3 regions of the Streptomyces sp. NBC_00273 genome follow, and region 2 is predicted to be linked to each of the others. Evidence: riboswitches for the same ligand, from Rfam matches in the RefSeq annotation. Region 2 holds a riboswitch; each other region holds the start of a gene.

Region 1 (6,519 bases), 4.5 Mb from region 2:
GCGCCGGGCTCGGCGCCCGCGCCCGCGCGGAGCCGGTCGAGTTCGGCGGTGTTCCACGCCATGGACTGCACCCAGAACTCCGCCACCGAATCCGTCACGTCCTCCTCGTGCACGAGTTCAAAACCGGCCGCCTCGGCAGCGGCGAGGTACTCCCCTCTCAGTCCCAATCGCGTTCTGTAGTAGCCGTCGATGAACTCGCGCCAGGTGGAGCGGCCCACGAAGTGTTCCTGGATCCCGAACCATCCGCCGGGCTCCAGCGCCTTGGCGACGACCTGGAAGAGTCGGGTCCGGTCGGTGTAGCCGCTGCTCTCGTTGGCGTAGACGGCGTCGTACGCGCAGCTCTCGTCCAGGTCGTGCACGTCCGCCAGTACGGGCTTCACCCGCTCCCCGACCCCTGCGTGCCGTGCGAAGTGCCGGACGAACGGGATGTGTTCCGCCGCGACGGTGAGACTGGTGACCGATGCTCCGTGCTCCTGCGCCCAGTACAGCGACGTCCCGCCCAGGCCGCAGCCGATGTCCAGCAGGCGCCGGGGAGACGTCTCGTACGCGCCCCACGACCGAGCCGCGTGCTCGACGATCCGCTCCTGAGCGTCGAACAGGCGCTGCTTCAGCACGTGCTGGGGGACGGTGCTGTCCGGCGGACCGTCCGGGTAGAGCCCCACGTGGAAGTGGACACGGGGGCCCGGACCGTACTTGTGCAGGATCTCTTGCGTCTTGTGGTTGTAGTAGAGACGTATGGGATCGTCCGCACCCGGGTCCCGGTCGCTGACCGAGGACGATAAGAGGGGGGTGAAGCGCATCGGATGTCCGCCCTTTCGTGGGGTAGGGCTGCCTCCGGGACACGCTGTCACCGCACTCACCGCGTCCCGTCCGGCACACTGTTGAAGCACGGATCATCGTGGCACTTCGGGTCCCCCACGTCAGCCCACTGGAGTAACAGGGGGCAGCGTCCGTCCCGCCGTGAGCGGGCGGACCGGCAACGGTCGTCGTCCGATCGGTCCGGGGGCGAACCGACGTTCGGACGACCGTGCCCCACCTACCGGACCGACCGGTCGGACGGTGCGGCCGACGTAGGCGGCGAACCGGTCGAGCGCGGGGGCGTCCGCGGGAGCCGCCCTCTACGGCGTCCAGGTGGCCGACAGCGTCCTGACCGGTGGCGGTGGTGGTGGCGAGGTCGCAGCCGTGCAGGACGGCCTCCAGCTCGGCCTGCCAGGGCGGGAACACCCCATTGCGGACAGAATCTGTCCGCAAGCGGAGATCGCGACCCCGGCCGCCAGAGCGCTATGACCCGATTACGTAGATATCCTGTGAAGTGTGATCGAGTCTGGACGGCCGCGGCTACGCAGGCGCCCCGGCCCGGGACGACTTGTGCGGCTGTCGCCGGTCATCCTGACCGTCGTCATCGCCAGCCTGGCGTACAACACTCCGCCGGAAATGGCCTTCAGCCGTCTCCTGCCCGCGGCGCCGGCCCTTGCCGCCGCCATGTGGCCGGTGCTGCCCACCGTCCTGCTCGGGACGGTCTGTCTCATCCTGATGATCGGCCTCAGCTTCGTCTTCCCGGATCTGGGGACGTGGTGGACGGCCGCGGGGATCATCGCGGTCACCGTGGCCGCCGCGTACGGGAGCCATGTCCGGCTCCAACGGGAGCGCACCCTCTTCCAGGTACGGCTCGTCGCCGACGCGGCGCAGCAGGTGGTGCTCAGCCCCCTGCCGCGCCGCTTCGGCGGCATCGAGATCGAGTCGCTGTACCTCGCGGCCGCGGCCGAGGCCCGCATCGGCGGGGACTTCTACGAGGTGGTCGACACGCCGTTCGGGGTCAGGCTGCTCATCGGCGACGTCCGGGGCAAGGGCCTGCCGGCGGTGGGGGCAGCCGCGGCGATCGTGAACGCCTTCCGGGAGGCTGCGTACGGCGAGATCGACATGGTCGACGTCGCACGCCGCATGGACGCCAGCAGCACCCGTTACAACGGCGCGTTCCCCCCCGAGGGGCCCCTGGAGCGCTTCGCCACCGCCCTCCTCGTCCAGATCCCCCACGGGGGTAGACGCATCGACATCCTCAACTGCGGACACCCTCCGCCCCTGCTCCTCAACCAGGGGAAGGTCCTCACGCTCGAGTCCACCACCCCCTCTCCCCTGCTCAGCCTCGCGGAGCTGATCGGCGACCACTACAGCGTCGACACGTTCGACTTCGCCCCCGACGACCTCCTGCTCCTCTATACCGACGGGATCGCCGAGGCCCGCGCCCGCGACGGCGAGTTCTTCCCGTTGGCGGCCTGGATGCGTCGGCAGCCCCCCACACCGCCCGACGAACTGCTCACGGCCCTTCACCGCGACCTCCTCCGCCACAGCAAGGGACGCCTCGACGACGACATCGCCGCCCTCGCCGTACGTCTGTGCGAGCCGTGAGCCCGTCGCGTACCGCCGGGGCGCCCCGGTTCAGCACCGAACCCGCCGTCGCCGGGAGCCGGCACCCGACCCTCGCCGCCCCGCCCGTTCTTGCCGACCGTGCTCCGTCGGCCACTCTTCGTGTGCGCCGCGGCAACGTGCGGCGCGGTCTGATCCGCGAATGCGCTGGTGGGGAACCAGCTGGCTACTCGGCGTGGCTCAGTCGTCCGGGCAGATGACGAAGAGGGGGAAGGCGAGTCGGCGGGGCTGGTCGCCCATCTCGTCGAGTGCGGCGCGGATCTCGTGCAGGTGGCCGGTCGTCATCTGCAGTGGGGGTTCGTGGGGCTGGTAGGTGGTGCGGACCGGGTACTCCACGCCCGGTTCGGTGGTCATCTCGATGTGGCAACCCATGACGTGGGTGACCGGTCTGCGTTCGCAGAACTCGATCAGGCGGTCGATGGTCCGGGAGAAGGCGTACCGGTCCTGGACGTAGAGGCGGCCCGGATAGACCGTGTCGCCGGTGAGCAGGAACCCGGTCCACGCGTCGTAGAACGTGACGGCTGCCTCGTGGTGCCCGGGGGTGGCCAGGCACTCGAGCGTGCGGCCTCCCAGATCGACCCTCGCCACGGCCGCGGGGTTCTCGTCGAATCCGAAGTACTTCCAGGCCGTGGCGAGTTCCGCTGCGACCACCGTGGTGTCGGGGCGGTCGGCGAACTGACCGTCGCCCGCGATGTGGTCGCCGTGGGCGTGTGTGTGCAGCACCAGCAGGTGGTACTCCGGGCGGGGGTGGCGGGCGAGCCAGTCGTCGACGAGCTGGTCCACCACCACGCGCAGGGGGAAGAACGCACGTGACGCAGTGGCCCCGGTATCGATCAGCACCGCCCGGTCGTTGCCGAACAGCAGGAACAGGAACGGCGCTTCGTAGTGGATCGCCATGTTCTGCCGCAGGATGACCGTGTGCTCGTCGTACGCGTGGACCTGGATGTCCGGGTCAGTGTTGTGCTTGGACGATGGTGAGCCGTGGATCCAGCGGACGTCCAACTCGCGGGGCCCGGAAGCCGGGCCGTCGAAATCGATAGGGGATGTGTCTGCAGCCATGACGCCTCCTGAGTGCGTCGTCTTAGCAGGCCGGGTACGGCGCACATCTCGTCCGGGGCGGGCACCTGTGAGCCTCCGCCGCGACGCTACCACGACGTTGATCCACGGCCCTGCTGCCCGGCGCCCGGTCCGGTGCCCTGCGGCGAACCGACGTGTCGAGAGCATCCCGTCGGTGTCAGTGGCTGGGCATGCCGAAGACTTGGCCGGCCGTCTCGAACCAGTGCTCCGTCGGCTTCGGCACCTCGCTGAGGTGGCCGAAGTATTCCGTTTCCGCCGTTCCCGTGAGCACCGCCAGGAGGAAGGCCGAGCACCCCATGTCGTGGTCCTCCCACAGGGGGCCGCGCCCCTCGTTGTAGAGCACGGTCCACTCATCGGGCTGCTGGCCGGGCCTCACCAGCCAGTACAGGAAGGCCCCCGTGCCTTCCTCGAACGCCCACGGCAGGACCAGGGCCCCCGCTTCCAGCAGGCCGGCGGGCTTCGCCTCGATCTCCCATAGGTTGGCCAAGATCTCGTCCCGTTCCGTCTTCTGCGCGTGCAGGTCGCAGTCGTTGTGGGCGGAGTGGGGGACGAGCAGCCAGACCGTGTCGTCGAAGAGGCCGTCGCCGTACGTCTCGACGAGCCGCTTGTAGTCGGTGGGCAGAGCCACACCCAGGGCGCGCTCGGCCTGCGCCCAGTCCACCGCGGGCGGCGGATCGGCGGGCGGCGGGCAGAGGCGGACGAGGGCATCGAGGGCGATCATGGAACCGACGCTACTGGAACCCCTAGCCGATGCCCGTGGGCGGGTCGCCAGGACGGGCAACGCCTTCGGCCGGGCGCCTTCTTGCCGGGGGCGGGCGGACCGGGATCATCCGGCAGGATCCGGAGGAGGCGGCTCAGCGGAGCCCGTCGCATACGACGTCACCGCTGTCCTCAACCTGCCGGAGGGACGGCGGAACCCGAGCTGGAGGAACAACGGCCGTGCACCCTGCCATCGCCCACCTCACCCGCGCGATCCCACCGACGGATGCCCCTCGGGCCCACGACTGGGCGCGCGTCGAAGAGGAGCTCGGAACGATCCTACCGAGCGACTACAAGCAGCTCGTCGACCTCTACGGCGGTGGCCTCTTCGACGACGCCATCTGGGTACTGGAGCCGGACTGCCCCAACAAGTACTACGACCTGGCGTCGGAGAACCACATCCGCGCCGCAGCCCAGCAGGGGCTCTGGACGGGCGGGGAGCCCAAGCCCTCCGAACTCGACGGGACGGGATCCCGCGCCATCGCCTGGGCCGTGACCGAGAACGGTGACTGTCTTCACTGGCTGGCCCGCCCCGACCAGGAACCCGACCGGTGGACCGTGGCGGTCAAGGAGGGACGCGGCCGGGAATGGGAATTCCACGCCCGGTCGTGTGCCGAGTTCTTGCGGTCCGTGCTCCTCACCGGCGACGCGGAGTCCGACGTGTTCTACGACTTCCCGACGGAAGGACCGCACGGGTTCGCTTCCAGCTCCAGTTTCGTCTGAGTTGATGCGTCCCACGTACGGCGGGCTCGGTCCACGGGGTGAGGCTCGCACGCCGCACCGGTCCGGGCCACTGGGATGCGTCCCGCCGGAAGCCCGCTTCGTTGGCTTCGGGGCGCGGCCTGGCTGCAACTGAGGCGCTGAAGCTCCTATTGGCTGTCAAGCAGTGGTGAGCCAGTCGCGGTAGGCGTTGGCGAGGTTGTCGTCGCGGCGGGTGCCGCGTTCGATGCATGAGATGACCGATGGCCAGACGCCGAAGTGGTGGGCGACGGCGGTGAGGGTGATGTTCTTGGCCTGGCGTGTGGGCCGCAGGTCCGCGACCTCGGGGACGGCGACCGTCGTGGTGAGGTAGCGGAACACTTCCCGGGCGATGGCCCGTTTGAGGAGGCGGATGATCTCCTTCTTGGTCCGGCCGGCCGCGGTCTGGCGGGCCACGTAGTCGCGGGTGCGCTGGTCGCTGGCCATGCGGACGAGGGCTATCCGGTAGAGGGCCGCGTTGGCGGCGCGATCGCCGCCTCGGGAGAGGCGGTGACGGTTGGTCTTCCCGCTGGAGGCAGGAACGGGGGCGACCCCGCACAGGGCCGCGAAGGAAGCTTCGGTGCGGAGACGGTCGGAGTTGCCGCCTGCGGTGATCAGGAGCTGGGCCGCGGTGTCGGGGCCGACGCCGTAGGCGCCCCGCAGGCCCGGATTGTGTTCGGTGACCACACTGTCGAGTGTTGCTGTGAGCTCGTCGTGTTCAGCGGTCAGGGCCTGGACGCGTCGGGCGAGGCTCTTCAAAGCGCTCAGCACGGCGGTGTGGACGGCGTCTGTCGTTGCCGTGAGCCGCAGTCGTGCCAGGGCATCCATGAGCGGCTTTCCCCGCAGGGCCCGATAGCGGGCGCGGATGGTTTCGGGGGCGCTGACGAGGATGTGCCCGATCTGGTTCATGGCGGCGGTGCGGGCTTTGACCGTGGACCGGGCGGCGTTGTGGAGGGCGCGTATGCCAGTGACGGTCTCGTCCTTGGGCGCGCTGGAGGCGCGTCCGGAGAGTGCGGCGCGGGCGGCGGCGTAGGCGTCGATGGGGTCGGACTTGCCGCTGCGGCGGCGTTCGGCGCGGTCGGGGCGGTTGACTTCGAGCACGCTCAGGCCATCGGCGACGGCGGCGCGGGTGAACCCGGTTCCGTAGGACGCGGTGCCTTCCACGCCGATCGCGATCACGTCCCCGTGGGCGCAGAGGAAGGCCAGGGCTGCCGTGTATCCGGCGGTGGTGGTGGGGAACTCTGCGTCGGCGAGGTGGCCGCCGTTGTCGGTGATGACCGCGACGTGGATGGTGTCGGCGTGCGAGTCCACACCGCCGAACACCCACTGGCCGCTCGTGCCCGCTGTGTCCGCTGCTGTCATGCTGGAGGTGCCTTCCTAGCCGGAGGTGACACCGGCCAGGTGGGACAGACAGGACATTGAGGGGGCTTCTGACCAAGCTCCTATCAGGTCATGTTCCACCTGGCCGGAGCCATGAAGAACGGGCCCGGCAGCCGGACGGTACAGCGGGAAGACAGCCCA
Region 2 (6,519 bases):
CGTGGCCATCACGGACGGCGCGAACGACCTCCAGCAAGCCGTCTCCCAGGCGGGCAACAGCCCCCAGGACGCCCAGAACGCGCTCAACCAGATCGAGTCGAACCTGAAGAAGATCGGCGACCAGACGGACAACGCCGACCTGGGCAAGGCCATCGACTCGATGAACACGGCCGTCAAGAACGTCCGCGCCTCGATCGAGAGCGGCAACACCGCCCCGGACATCAAGCCGATCGCGGACGCCGCGAGCGAGCTCTCCAAGGTCTGCACCCCCGGATAGCCCGGATAATGGGGGCATGACCTCGACGCCCAGCCGCCTCATCCTGGCCACCCGCAACGCGGGCAAAGTCTCCGAACTCCGCGCGATCCTGTCCGACGCCGGCCTGCCGCACGAGCTGGTCGGCGCGGACGCGTACCCCGAGATCCCGGACGTCAAGGAAACCGGCGTCACCTTCGCCGAGAACGCCCTCCTCAAGGCCCACGCCCTGGCCCGCGCCACCGGCCTGCCGGCGGTCGCCGACGACTCCGGCCTCTGCGTGGACGTCCTGCACGGCGCCCCCGGCATCTTCTCGGCCCGCTGGGCCGGCACCCACGGCGACGACAAGGCCAACCTGGACCTGCTGCTGGCCCAGCTCGGCGACATCGCCGACGAGAACCGCGGGGCCCACTTCGCGTGCGCGGCGGCCCTGGCCCTCCCGGACGGCACGGAACGCGTCGTCGAGGGCCGCCTCCTCGGCACCCTCCGCCACACCCCGTCCGGCACCGGCGGCTTCGGCTACGACCCGATCCTCCAGCCGCAGGGCGACACCCGCACGTGCGCGGAACTGACCCCGGCGGAGAAGAACGCCATCTCCCACCGCGGCCAGGCCTTCCGCGCCCTGGTCCCCTTCGTCCGCGCCCTCCTGGGCTGACGCAACGAGGCCTGGCTTCCCGGGACTCGGGAGGCCAGGCCTCGTTGCACTGGGTACGCCCGGTCGGATTCGAACCGACATACATGGCCACCTAAAGGCCACCGCTCAGCCGTTGGCGTACGGGCGCGCGCCAGACACACTGTACTGCGCGTCAGGCCATGTACGGGAGCGGATTCAGTGGCCGCGCACACCTCCCCGGCACCAGGTGTTGGTGATCGCGTGGCAGTTGGGGCACAGCAGGCGCAGATTCTCCTGGCGGTCGTCGCTCCAGTCGCCGTTCACGTGGTCGATCTCCAACGTCATGGATCGCCCGCCCCACTCGGGCGGCGTTCCGCACGTGTCGCAGAGCTCCGGAACCCCCACCTCGCGAAGCGCCCGCCGCAGCAGGTGTGTGCGTGTCCGCCGCTTGCCGTCATGCTTGATCAGGATGTCCGACGCGGGCTTCATCGGCACGGTCCCCGGTTTGCCACGCTGATGTGCTTGCCCGAGGAAGTGGGATGTGGATAGGCCCTCCTCGGCTATCCGCTGCTTCAACGCCTTGCGATGGGTCCCGGACCGGGCGTGGCCCAGGCGCCGGAGGACCTCCGCCAGCGAGTGCGACGCCGAGACCGCCTCACGTAGCGCCTCTCCGTCCGGCGTGTCGCGGCGCCCGTGGTACCGGCGTTCGCGCGTGCGGCGTTCTTCTCCGCTGCTCATCGGCGGCGCCCCTTCGCGCGACCGCGGTAGGTATCTGTGGTCGAGTGGCAGTTGGGGCAGAGCAGCCGCAGGTTCTCGGGCAGGTTGTTCCGCCAGTCGCCGTCCACGTGGTCCACTTCCAGCGGTAGCGGATGGCCCCGCCAGGTCGGCGGCGTGCCGCACATCCGGCACGCCTCAGGCACTCCCAGCGCGGCCAGTGCCCGTTTCAGGTGCTCGCTCTGCATGCGCCGGGCGTCCGGTCCGTGCTGCTTGACCAGAAGGCTCTCCGGGCTGCGCCGGGTCTTGGGACGTCCGGCAGGAGAGGGCAGCTGGAAATGGGAGGTGTCTATGTCGAACGCCTTGACCCTCCTGCTGATGTGCGTGTGGTGGCCACCCACGACCTCCAGGCCGAGATGCCGCAGAACCTGGCACATGTTCGTCGAGTCCGCGACCGCCGCCGCCAGGATTTCCTTCGTCCACTTGACGGCGGCCGGCCGCTCGAAGTGTGACGTGTCCACGCCCAGCTTCCGCATGCGGTCGTGCAGATAGCGCCGCGAGCCGCCCTTCGGGTCGACCCCCAGCTTCTCCAGTGCCTCGGACAGCGTGCGCGACGTGCGCGCCGCCTCCGCCAGGCGTTCCTTCGTGTACGGGCTGATCGGCATCCCGGCCCCCTCCGTTCCGGCCGCGCGTTCGTGGCCTCGTACGGATTAACGGACCGGAATGCGGGGGGTTACGTCCGATAAACGGAACGGCCCGCACCGGGTGGTGCGGGCCCGTTCGGAAGTCGGGGCGGGGGTCAGAGGCCCAGGTCTTTGATGATCTTGGCTACGTGGCCCGTGGCCTTGACGTTGTAGAAGGCGTGCTCGACCTTGCCCTCCTCGTCGACGACCACCGTGGAGCGGATGACCCCGGTGACCGTCTTGCCGTACAGCTTCTTCTCGCCGTACGCGCCGTACGCCGTCAGCGTCTCCTTCTCCGGGTCGCTGACCAGGGTGACCTTCAGGTCCTCCTTCTCGCGGAACTTCGCCAGCTTCTCCGGCTTGTCCGGGGACACGCCGATGACGTCGTAGCCGTGTCCCGTCAGGAAGGCCAGGTTGTCCGTGAAGTCGCAGGCCTGCTTCGTGCAGCCCGGGGTCAGCGCGGACGGGTAGAAGTAGACGATCACCTTGCGGCCCTTGTGGTCGGCGAGCGAGACCTCGTTGCCGTCCGCATCGGGCAGGGTGAAGGCGGGGGCGGTGTCGCCCGGCTGGAGTCGCTCGCTCATCGTGACACTCTCCTCGGGAGGGGATCGGTATGCCATGAGACTAAGCTGACAGACTGTTCATGGCGGACTACGCCCCACACGACCACGACGACGGAGGCAGCGCGGTGCCGGAAGCCAGGACCCCCGCACAGATCGAGGCGGATATCGTCCGCCGCCGTGAGCAGCTCGCCGAGACGCTCGACGAGATCGGCGTGCGCATGCACCCGAAGACGATCATCGGGGACGCGAAGGCACGGGTCGCCTCGTCCGTCGACCAGACCGCCGGGCGGGCCTTCGCCGCGGTGAACCGGCTCGTGACGGATCTGCGGGACGGTCTGCGCCACGACGACGGGGCTCCGCGCGTCGACCGGATCGTGCCCGTCGCGCTGGTCGCGGTGAGCCTGGTCGGTCTGTTCGTGGTGTCGGCGCGCCGCAAGCGCGGATGACCCTGAGCGGTACGGGACGGGCGCGGGCAGGTAGGTTCGGGGCGTGAGCGAGAACACCACCCACGACAAGCTGCCCATTCGCATGCTGCACGACCGCGTGCTCGTGAAGTCCGATCTGCCGGAGGGCGAGCGGCGCTCGGGCGGCGGCATCCTGATTCCTGCGACGGCCGCGGTGGGCAAGCGGCTGGCCTGGGCCGAGGTGGTCGCGGTCGGGCAGAACGTCCGGACGGTCGAGCCCGGTGACCGGGTGCTGTACGACCCCGAGGACCGTGCCGAGGTCGAGGTGCGCGGTGCGACGTACGTGCTGATGCGCGAGCGGGACCTGCACGCCGTGGCCGCGGAGCGGCTGGAGGGGTCGGACGACTCCACGGGGCTGTACCTCTGAGGCGCTGAACGAGGGCTGGTGGCCCAGGTCACCGGCCCTTTTCGCGGCCTTTTGCTACGGTGGGGGAGAACCCCGACGAGACGCGCCGTACCGGGTACGACAAGACGACGCACCCCGTACCGTTCGTCGTCTCGGAGGTGCCGTCATGGCATGGGTTCTGCTTCTCGTCGCCGGTCTGCTCGAAGTCGGCTGGTCGATCGGCATGAAGTTCACCGAAGGTTTCACCCGGCTGTGGCCGAGTGTGTTCACGGGTGCCGGGATCGTCGCGAGCATGGTGCTGCTGTCGTACGCCGCGAAGACCCTGCCCATCGGTACGGCGTACGGGGTGTGGGTGGGCATCGGCGCCGCCGGCGCGGCCGTGCTCGGCATGGCGGTGCTGGGTGAGCCCGTGACCGCCGCCCGGATCTTCTTCATCTGTCTGCTGCTGGTCGCCGTGGTGGGGCTGAAGGCGACCTCCGGTCACTGACCGCCCCCCCTCCGCTGGACCTCCCTCCTATTCCAGGAACGCCGACGGCGGGCGCAGGCCTTCTGCGGGGCCTCCGTCGCTGCCCTGCGCACTGCCCTGGGTGCTGCCTTGCGTGCCCTGGGTGGTGCCGCCCTGGTCGCCGCCGCCCTGGGTGGTGCCGCCGTTGTCTTGGCCGCCGTTGTCCTGGCCTCCGTTCGCCGGGCCGCCGTTGTCCTGGCCGCCCTGGTTCTGGCCCCCGTTGTTCTGGCCGCCCTGGTTGCGGCCGCCCGTCGGGTTCGACGGCGAGGGTCGGGTGGGGCGCTCGGGGGCGCTGGGCGAGGGTTCGCCGGGGGTCTCCTGCGGCGGGTTGGATTCCGGGCTGGGTGGCGGCGGGGGCGGGGCGGCGCCGGGCTGGAGTTCCAGGTCGAAGTCGACGGGGTCGGTGCCTTCCAGGGCGGTCTTGGTGTACGCGGCCCAGATCCGGGCGGGGTAGCCGCCGCCGCCGATGCGGGCCTCGCCGAGGGCGCCGTAGAGGGATTCCAGGGTTCCGGTGTCCGGGTCCTGGCCCATCATGGAGATCACGGTGACCAGGTCCGGGGTGTAGGCCGCGAACCAGGCCGAGCGGTCGAGTTCGCCGGTGCCGGTCTTGCCCGCGGCCGGGTGGCCGGCGGCGAGGGCGGCCGTGCCGGTGCCGTTGTCCACGACGCTGACCAGCATGGACGTGGTGGTGTCGGCGGCTTCGCGGCTGATGGCCTGGGTGGGGGCGCGCTGGGGGAGGCCGATGGTGGCGCCGCCTTTGGTGATCCTTTCCAGGAAGGTGTAGGGGGTGCGTCGGCCGTGGTCGGCGAGGGTGGCGTAGGCCTGGGTCATGTCCAGGACGCTGGCCTGCAGGGTGCCGAGGGCCATGGCCGGGCCGGGTACGAAGTTGGGGGTGTTCTCGGGGATCCCGAGGTCGATGGCGGTCTTCTTGACCTTGGCGGTGCCGACGTCGACCGCCATCTGTGCGTACACGGCGTTGACGGAGAGGTCGGTGGCGGTGTTGACGCTGATGTTCCCGTAGGAGACCTGGCCCTCGTTCTCGGGGGCGAAGCGGATGCGGCCGCCGACGACCGGGCGTTTGTTGTCGCCGTTGTAGATCGTGTTCGGGGTGATCCGGCGGCCGTCCTGGGTGCGGGAGTCGTTCTCGACGGCGGCGGCGAAGACGAAGGGCTTGAAGGTGGAGGCGACCTGGTAGTCGTGGCGGGTCGCGTTGTTCACGTACTGCTTGGTGTAGTCGATGCCGCCGTACATGGCGAGGACCTTGCCGGTGGCCGGGTCGATGGAGACCCCGCCGGCCCGGACCAGCCGGTCGGCCTTGCGCTTGTCGGGTTCGAGCTTGCTGACCATCTGGTCGTTGACGGCGCCGACGAGGGCGCTCTGGCGGCGTTTGTCGAGGGTGGTGGTGATGCGGTAGCCGCCTTCGGCGAGGGTCTTGTCGTCGAGGATCTCGTTGTCGACGATGTAGTCCTTGATCGCTTCGACGAGGTAGCCGCGCTGGCCGGAGAGCCCGGCGGCCGCGCGGACCTTGCCCGGTTCGGGGAACTGCGTCGCCGCGCGTTCGGCGGGGGTCAGCCATCCCTTCTTGACCATGCCGTCGAGTACGTAGTTCCAGCGGGCGAGGGCGCGGGGGCGGCTCTGGGGGTGGGAGACGACGTCGAAGGCGCTGGGGGAGTTGAGGAGGGTGGCGAGGTAGGCGCCCTCGGCGGTGGTGAGTTTGCCCACGTCCTTGCCGTAGTAGGCCTGGGCGGCGGCCTGGATGCCGTAGGCGTTGCGGCCGAAGTAGCTGGTGTTCAGGTAGCCCTCGAGGATGTAGTTCTTCGACTTCTCGCGACCGAGTTTGATCGCAATGAAGAACTCTTTGACCTTTCGTTTGATCGTCTGTTCCTGGCCCAAGTAGTAGTTCTTGACGTACTGCTGGGTGATGGTCGAACCGGACTGGGTGCCCTTGCCGGTCGCGGTGTTCCAGGCGGCGCGGAGCATCGCCTTGGGGTCGACCGCCCGTTCGGAGTAGAAGTCCCGGTCCTCGGCGGCCAGTACGGCCTCCTGCACGGTCCGGGGGATCTGCGACAGCGGCACGTTGACGCGGTTGACCTCGCCGTCGCGGGCGATCTGGGAGCCGTCGGAGTAGAGGTAGACGTTGGACTGCGCCGTGGCGGCGGCGTTGGCCGGCGGGATGTCGACCAGCAGGTAGCCGGCCACGAGGGCGCCGCCGATCAACAGGGCGATGAACAGGATGCCGCCGAGGACCATGCGCCAGGTGGGCAGGAAGCGGCGCCAGCCGGTTCTCCTGCGCCGGGCCTTCTTCCCCGGTCCGCCGCCCTGGTGCGGAGGCTGCTGTGCCTGCCGTGCCTGCTGCGCCTGCTGCGGGGTCGGCGGTT
Region 3 (6,519 bases), 4.4 Mb from region 2:
ACTACCGCAACAGCAAGCAGATCCTGGACGCGGCCCTCACCGTCGTGGCCGACGACGCCTTCGAGGACCTCGACGGCGAGCGCACCCCGGGCCGCCGCGACGTCGACCTCACCTACCACGACGGGGACGTCGTACGCGTCACCAGGCCCACGGTGGAAGCCCACGACAGGGAACTCCTGGACGCCCTGCGTTCCCTGCCCGCCGGCGCGCCGGCCGACACCGCCCTGCTGTGCCCCTCCATGCGCGCCGTCGGCCACTACCAGCGGCTGCTCACCCAGGCGGGCATCGCGGTCCGCCTGTTGGAGCACTACGACGGCCGCGCGGTCGACGCGGTGAAGCTGGGCACCTACCGCAGGGCCAAGGGCCTGGAGTTCAAGAACGTCCTCCTGCCCCAGTACGACGCGGTGTTCGCGCACGGGACCCCGACCGGCACGGCGAGCGGTACGGCGGGTGGTACGGAGACGTCGGAGACGGCCCGGGAGCGCGAGGAACTGCTCCGCAGCCGGCTCTTCGTGGCGATGACCCGGGCCCGCGACCTGCTCTGGCTCGGCCGCGTCACCACGTAGCGGCAGCGTCTCCACGTAGCGCAAGAGGGCCGCAGCCTAGGCCCTGTCGTCAAAGTCCCGTCGGGCCCGCGACGCCCGGCACCGCACCTGGCCGCGTTGTCGGGGCACCCGAGTACGTCCAGTACACGGGCGCCCCTCCGTCTTGCCATGCACGGCACCGGACGCCGCGGGCTCGGCCGACGCCACTTTGACGGCAGGACCTAGGGCGCGGGGAGGCGTACTGCCAGGGTGCGGTGCGTCCTGGTCGGTCGACTGCGGCTTGTCCAGACTCGGTCGGGCGGGGTCATCCGCTTCGAACGAGGAGTAGGGCAGGCATCAGGGATGAGGAACGAAGCCAAGGTGGTGGCCATCACCGGAGCCAGCAGCGGGATCGGTGAGGCGACGGCTCGGCGGCTGGCCGCCGACGGCCACCGGTTGCTCCTGGGCGCGCGGCGCGGCGATCGGCTCGCTGCGCTCAGCCGGGAGATCAACGAGGCAGGCGGTACGGCGGCCTTCCGGCGGCTGGACGTCACTGACGCCGCCGACGTGCAGGCCTTCGTGGCCGCCGCCCGGGAGCACTACGGCCGATTGGACGTCATGGTCAACAACGCCGGGGTGATGCCGCTCTCGCCGCTGGCCGCGCTGAAGGTCGACGAGTGGGACCGGACGATCGACGTGAACGTCAAGGGCGTGCTGCACGGGATCGCCGCCGCCCTGCCGGTGATGCGCGCCCAGGGCGGCGGGCACTTCGTGAACGTCGCCTCCGTCGGCGCGTACGAGGTGTCGCCCACCGCGGCCGTCTACTGCGCCACCAAGTTCGCCGTCCGCGCCCTGTCCGAAGGGCTGCGCCAGGAGTCGGACGGCTCCGTCCGGGTCACCCTGGTCTCTCCGGGCGTGACCGAGTCGGAGCTGGCCGAAGGGATCTCCGATCCTGCCGCGCGCGAGGCCATGAAGGCCTATCGCGCCGTGGCGCTGCCGGCGTCCGCCATCGCCGGAGCCGTTGCCTATGCCGTCGCCCAGCCGGCCGAGGTCGACGTCAACGAGATCGTCGTACGCCCTGCTGCGAGCGCGCAGTGACCACGGGGACCGAAGTGGCGTACGAGGACCTGCTGCGCCGACTGCGGGTCCTGGAGGACAAGGAAGCGTTGCGGCGGCTCATGATCCGCGGTTGGCGGGCGCTGGACCGCAAGGACTGGCGGACCTGGATCGAGTGCTGGGCCGAGGACGCGGTACTGGAGTTCGGGCCGTGGGGAGAGATCCGCGGGAGGGAGGCGGTCCGGGCGAAGGTGGAGGAGGCGGAGGCGCACTTCCCGAGCATGCAGCACCACATCCTGAACATGGACTTCCAGGTGGAGGAGGACCGGGCGACGGGCGTGGGGTACATGTGGTTCGTCGCCGTGACGGGGAGCGGGCAGAGCTCTTCGCCCTACTCCATGGGCGGTCCGTACGACTGGGACTTCCGCCGGGGCCCCGAGGGCGGCTGGTACCTGGTCCGCCAGAGACTGGGCGTCTGGTGGACCGACGGGGAGGAGACTCCCCAGGGCCTCGGCTAGGCCGTGTCGGACGCCGAGGACTCCCGGTGGGGCCACCGATGGTGGTACGTCCGGGGGTTGCGCGGTGTGTCTGCGCGGCCGGTGGAGGGGGAGTCCCCTTCAATGGCGCCGCATGACCTCCTCCGCACTGCACCAGCCGTCGGCGCGCGCCGCGGCCCCGTACACCCGCCGGTCGGTCCTCAGGGGAGCCTTCGCCCTGACCGCCGCCGCGGCACTGCCGCTCGCCACGGCGGGGCGGGCGTACTCCGCCGCCGGCCCGGACATCATCGGCTGCGCCGCCTGGGGTGCGCGGGCGGCGTCCGAACCCGTCGTCGTCCTGGCTAACGGCCCGGAGCGGATCATCGTCCACCACACGGCGACTGCGAACGTGACGGACTACTCGCAGCAGCGCGCCTTCGCCCTCGCCCGCGCCATCCAGACGTACCACATGGACGCGCAGGGCTGGATCGACACGGGTCAGCACTTCACCGTCAGCCGCGGGGCCTTCGTGCTGGAGGGGCGCCACAACAGCCTGGCCGAGCTGCGCACCGGCACCCGCCAGGTGCGGGCGGCACACTGCGTCGGCCAGAACACCGTGTCGATCGGCATCGAGAACGAGGGCACGTACACCTCGCAGGACCCGCCGGCGGCGCAGTACGCGGCCCTGGCCGACCTGTGCGCACACGTCTGCGACCAGTACGGCCTGCCCGCGTCGGAGATCTACGGCCACCGCGACTTCAACGCCACGTCCTGCCCCGGCGACCGCCTCTACGCCATGCTCCCGACCCTGCGCAAGGACGTCGCCGCCCGACTCGGCAGGCCCCTGTCGGAGGAGGCGGTCGACCCCATCGAGGACCTGGTCCGCCAGGCCACCGGTCGGCCGGCTTCGGAGTACGCGGAATACCTCCCGGCGGGTCTCCTGCACTGACGGTTCCCCGCCGCCCCGGCTACAGCCGCCAGTACGTACCGGCACCGGAATCGACGTGCACCACGTGGCGGCCGACGCGCACCACGTGGTGGTCCGGGCCCGACCAGGAGCCGCACGCGCCGTCGGCAGCGGGCAGTGGGGCCCAGATCTCCAGGAAGGTGCTGCCGTCCGGGTTGGTGCCCCGTTCGACGAGGTTCGCACCGTCCCACCGGAAGGTGCCGGCGTCTTCGCCGGGCTCGCCCGTGAGGTGGTGGAAGTGCACCTGGGAGCCGTCGAAGGACGTCTCGCCGGCGAAGCCCCGGCTGTCGGCGTAGTACGACCCGGCCTGCAGCCACACCACTTCGCGGTCCTCGACGAGGGGCCCGCCGTCGCGGCTGATGCCGCGCCGCAGCCAGGCGCCGTGCTCGGGCACGGGAACGCCGGGGCCGTCCGGGAGGTGCCCGCCCGGCCCGGACTCAGGCGCGGTCATCGGCGGCGGGCTCGACGGACTCGACCGCCTCGGGCTCGGCGGGCTCGTCCAGGGCCAGGAGCGTCAGCGGTACGTTGCCGCGCACGGCCTGGGAGTACGGGCAGACCGCGTCCGCCCGGTGCAGCAGGGGCTGGAGGTCCACGGCCCGCCACCCGGGCAGGCCGACGGTGAGCGTCACCGCGAGGCCGTACCCGGCGGGCGTGTCCGTGGTGCCGAGCTGGACCTCGCAGGCCACGCGTGCGGTGGAGGCGTCCGCCCCGAACTCGGCGGCGACCTCCGCGAGCGCGGAAGTGAAGCAGGCGGCGAAACCGGCCGCGAACAGCTGCTCGGGGTTGGTGGTGCCGGGCACCTTCTTGCGCGGCGGGGCGAGGCGGACGTCCAGGCGTCCGTCGTCCGTGCGGACGGATCCGGTACGTCCCCCCGCGGCGTGCGCGGTCGTCCGGTACAGGCTGCGGGTGAGTGGCACGGTCATGGCGTACGCCCATCTTGCTCGACGAGGACGCTGCCCGGGTGCGGACAGCGGACGGCGCTGCTCGTGCAGCACCTCGCGCGTCGTCGTGCGTAACCGGGTACGGCGCATCTCGTCCGGGGCCTTGGACCGGCCGCCGGACAATCTAGCAACGCGGGCCGCGGTCGGGGACGTCCCTCGCGGTGAAGTTCCTCACGGGGCCGCGGCGCCGGACCGATCGCCGGCGCCCCGGCCCCGCTGCCTACACTCGGCCCGTGGACGCGATGAGATGTACGTACTGCGGTGGCGTCGGCCTGGAGCCGGGTTTCGTCGAGGACGCCGGCGAGGGGGCCCGGGGGTACGCGCGCTGGATCGCCGGGGAGCTGGAACGCGGTCTGTTCGGCGGTGCCAAACGGCTGGGAAAGCCCCGGCGGCGCATCGAGGCGTTTCGCTGCCCGCACTGCGCCCACCTGGAGCTCTTCGCCACCGAAGCCGTCTGACGGCCGGCTGCCCTGCCCGGGTCAGGGCGCGTGGTGCTGGATGCCCCGCTGACCGGGTACCTGGGTCGACCGGGGAGCGCCCGAGCGGCGGCGGTCGGCCCGCTGTCGCCGGCCCGGGAACGGGTTGCGCCGCACGGTGGCGCTGGGGGCTGCGATCAGAAGGCCGACAAGTGCGAGGACCGCGACGAGGATGAGCACGTTGACGAGGTTCATGGTCCTGCCTTTCGTCGAGTGGTGACTGCCTGTCACTACATCTTGTTACCGAATTGCGGGCCGTTAAACACAGAGGGTGACAAGATGCGTCATTGAGGGGCGTGTTGGTGCCGTGTCGGCAAAGGCCGCCGGAAGCAGGTCACTTGGCGAATCGCCCGCACCTGCCGCCCTCACGTGGCCAGGTCGACGCGTACGGTTTCCACCCAGGACGGGGGCGGGGGCGGTGCGTTCCCGACCAGTGCGGCGATCAGCCGGCAGGACGGCGTCTCGTCCGGCCAGGGCGTGAACCCGTCGGTCAGCACGACCACGATGTTCGGCCGGTCGGGCAGGGCCAGGGCCGCGCCGATGCCGACCCGCATGTCCGTCCCCCCGCCACCGGCCAGGGTCACCTCGCCGGCACTGCGCACCCGGGTCACGGCGTGCACGTCGGCGTCGCACGCGAGGACGGCGACCCGGTTGCCGCCGACGCCCACCTCCCGCAGGACGCCCGTGACTTCGGCGAGCGCGGCCGCGAGCTCGTCCGGGCCCATCGATCCCGAGGTGTCGATGACGACGGCCACCCGCGGCAGCGGCCTGCGCAGACTGGGCAGCACCACCCGGCCGCCGAGCGCGGGTGTCCGGCGCGAGGGGCGGCGGTACGTGTAGTCCACCGCGCCGGCCGCCCAGGCGGCGGCCTCGCGGACCGCTCCCGCCAGAGCCCGGCGCCAGTCGACGGAGGGCTCCAGGACCTCCTCGGCCCACCGGGCCCAGCCCTCGGGGACCCGACCCCGGGTGCGCCGGTGGGCCCGTACGGCCTCGGCGGTCTGCCGGCGCAGGGCCTCGGCCTCCACCGGTCCGACCCGGGCGGGGCCGCCGTCCCCGCCCAGCTCCCAGGGCACGGGGGTGCCGTGCGCACCGGAGCCGCAGTCCGGCCCGTGGGGCGTCGGGGGAATCGCCGGCAGGTACGTCTCGAACAGGCCGCCCGTGGGCAGGCCGTAGAGCCTGGGCTCCATCCGGCCCTCGGGCAGCGCCAGCCCGTCGGCCAGCAGGTCGTCGTTGATCTCGCAGTCCTGGGCGATGTTGACCCGGACGTGGTCGCGCTGGTCGGCGGCGGGCAGCCGCTCCGCCCGGCCGTGGTGGTCGCGCAGCAGGTGCGCCACCTCGTGGATCCACACCCCGGCCAGCTGGGCCACCGGGGTCGCCTCGACGAAGGCGGGCGAGACGTAGCAGCGCCAGTGCCGGTCGACGCCCATGGTGCGCACCCCGGCCGAAGGGACGACGGTCAGGGCGTACAGGGCGGAAGCGAGGTACGGACGGGTCTCGGCGGCCCTGTAACGGGCCGCCAGCAGCTTCGCGCGGTCCAACTCCGGGCGCACGGCGCAGGACCGGGCTCAGTTGCCGCCCGGCAGCGAGCCGGACAGCTGGAGCAGTTGCGCGAAGGCGTCGATGCCGGCGGGCACCGGCCAGTCGAGGTCGCGCATCGCGGCGAGGTCGGCGGCGGCGCGGGCCGCGACGTCGGGCACGCCCGCGTCCACGGCCTTGGCGAGGACCGCCCAGCCCGCCTCCCACCGGGGACGGGTGAGCTCGCTCTGCACGGCCGCGACCACGGCGATGAGGAAGGCCAGCTGCCGGTCGCCGCGCTCGGGCAGGGCGAAGGCGTCGGGGTCGGCCAGCACCCGGTCCGGGTCGGGCAGGTCGAGGTGTTCGAGGTACGAGAGCAGTTCGATCCCGGCGGCTTCGCCCACGGCGCCGGTGAGCGCGGCAGCCAGCGCTTCCCGGCCCGTCGATGCCGCGTACCCCGTGGCCAGCAGCCGCAGGGCCATCTCCCAGGTACGCGGGGAGGGCCAGCCGCGGCCCCGTCCGGCGGCCTCGGCCGGCATGTGGTGGACCAGGCCCGGACGGGCG

Evidence for each region. A riboswitch is a leader RNA that binds a small molecule or an ion and turns the genes downstream of it on or off. The one in region 2 is predicted to bind guanidine.
Region 1: another riboswitch for guanidine. It lies ahead of OG386_RS06835 (MBL fold metallo-hydrolase); the one in region 2 lies ahead of OG386_RS27160 (DMT family transporter).
Region 3: another riboswitch for guanidine. It lies ahead of OG386_RS07300 (Ohr family peroxiredoxin); the one in region 2 lies ahead of OG386_RS27160 (DMT family transporter).

The regions. Positions count from the first base shown of each region.
Region 1 covers NZ_CP108067.1:1,598,186-1,604,704, forward strand. The annotation lists gene OG386_RS06825 (SAM-dependent methyltransferase) at 1-800, opposite strand, end outside; gene OG386_RS06830 (PP2C family protein-serine/threonine phosphatase) at 1,369-2,406, shown strand; gene OG386_RS06835 (MBL fold metallo-hydrolase) at 2,605-3,483, opposite strand; guanidine-III (ykkC-III) riboswitch at 3,495-3,562, opposite strand; gene OG386_RS06840 (SMI1/KNR4 family protein) at 3,659-4,222, opposite strand; gene OG386_RS06845 (SMI1/KNR4 family protein) at 4,441-4,983, shown strand; gene OG386_RS06850 (IS110 family transposase) at 5,140-6,360, opposite strand.
Region 2 covers NZ_CP108067.1:6,141,099-6,147,617, forward strand. The annotation lists gene OG386_RS27120 (hypothetical protein) at 1-277, shown strand, start outside; gene rdgB (RdgB/HAM1 family non-canonical purine NTP pyrophosphatase) at 294-908, shown strand; tRNA gene OG386_RS27130 (tRNA-Leu) at 963-1,035, opposite strand; gene OG386_RS27135 (HNH endonuclease) at 1,083-1,604, opposite strand; gene OG386_RS27140 (HNH endonuclease signature motif containing protein) at 1,601-2,245, opposite strand; gene bcp (thioredoxin-dependent thiol peroxidase) at 2,380-2,847, opposite strand; gene OG386_RS27150 (DUF3618 domain-containing protein) at 2,952-3,272, shown strand; gene OG386_RS27155 (GroES family chaperonin) at 3,316-3,657, shown strand; guanidine-III (ykkC-III) riboswitch at 3,701-3,771, shown strand; gene OG386_RS27160 (DMT family transporter) at 3,803-4,123, shown strand; gene OG386_RS27165 (transglycosylase domain-containing protein) at 4,151-6,519, opposite strand, start outside.
Region 3 covers NZ_CP108067.1:1,699,421-1,705,939, reverse strand. The annotation lists gene OG386_RS07325 (nuclease-related domain-containing DEAD/DEAH box helicase) at 1-566, shown strand, start outside; gene OG386_RS07320 (SDR family oxidoreductase) at 888-1,622, shown strand; gene OG386_RS07315 (nuclear transport factor 2 family protein) at 1,619-2,098, shown strand; gene OG386_RS07310 (peptidoglycan recognition protein family protein) at 2,211-3,005, shown strand; gene OG386_RS07305 (hypothetical protein) at 3,025-3,474, opposite strand; gene OG386_RS07300 (Ohr family peroxiredoxin) at 3,461-3,946, opposite strand; guanidine-III (ykkC-III) riboswitch at 4,021-4,083, opposite strand; gene OG386_RS07295 (hypothetical protein) at 4,207-4,422, shown strand; gene OG386_RS07290 (hypothetical protein) at 4,444-4,635, opposite strand; gene OG386_RS07285 (vWA domain-containing protein) at 4,806-5,990, opposite strand; gene OG386_RS07280 (AAA family ATPase) at 6,006-6,519, opposite strand, start outside.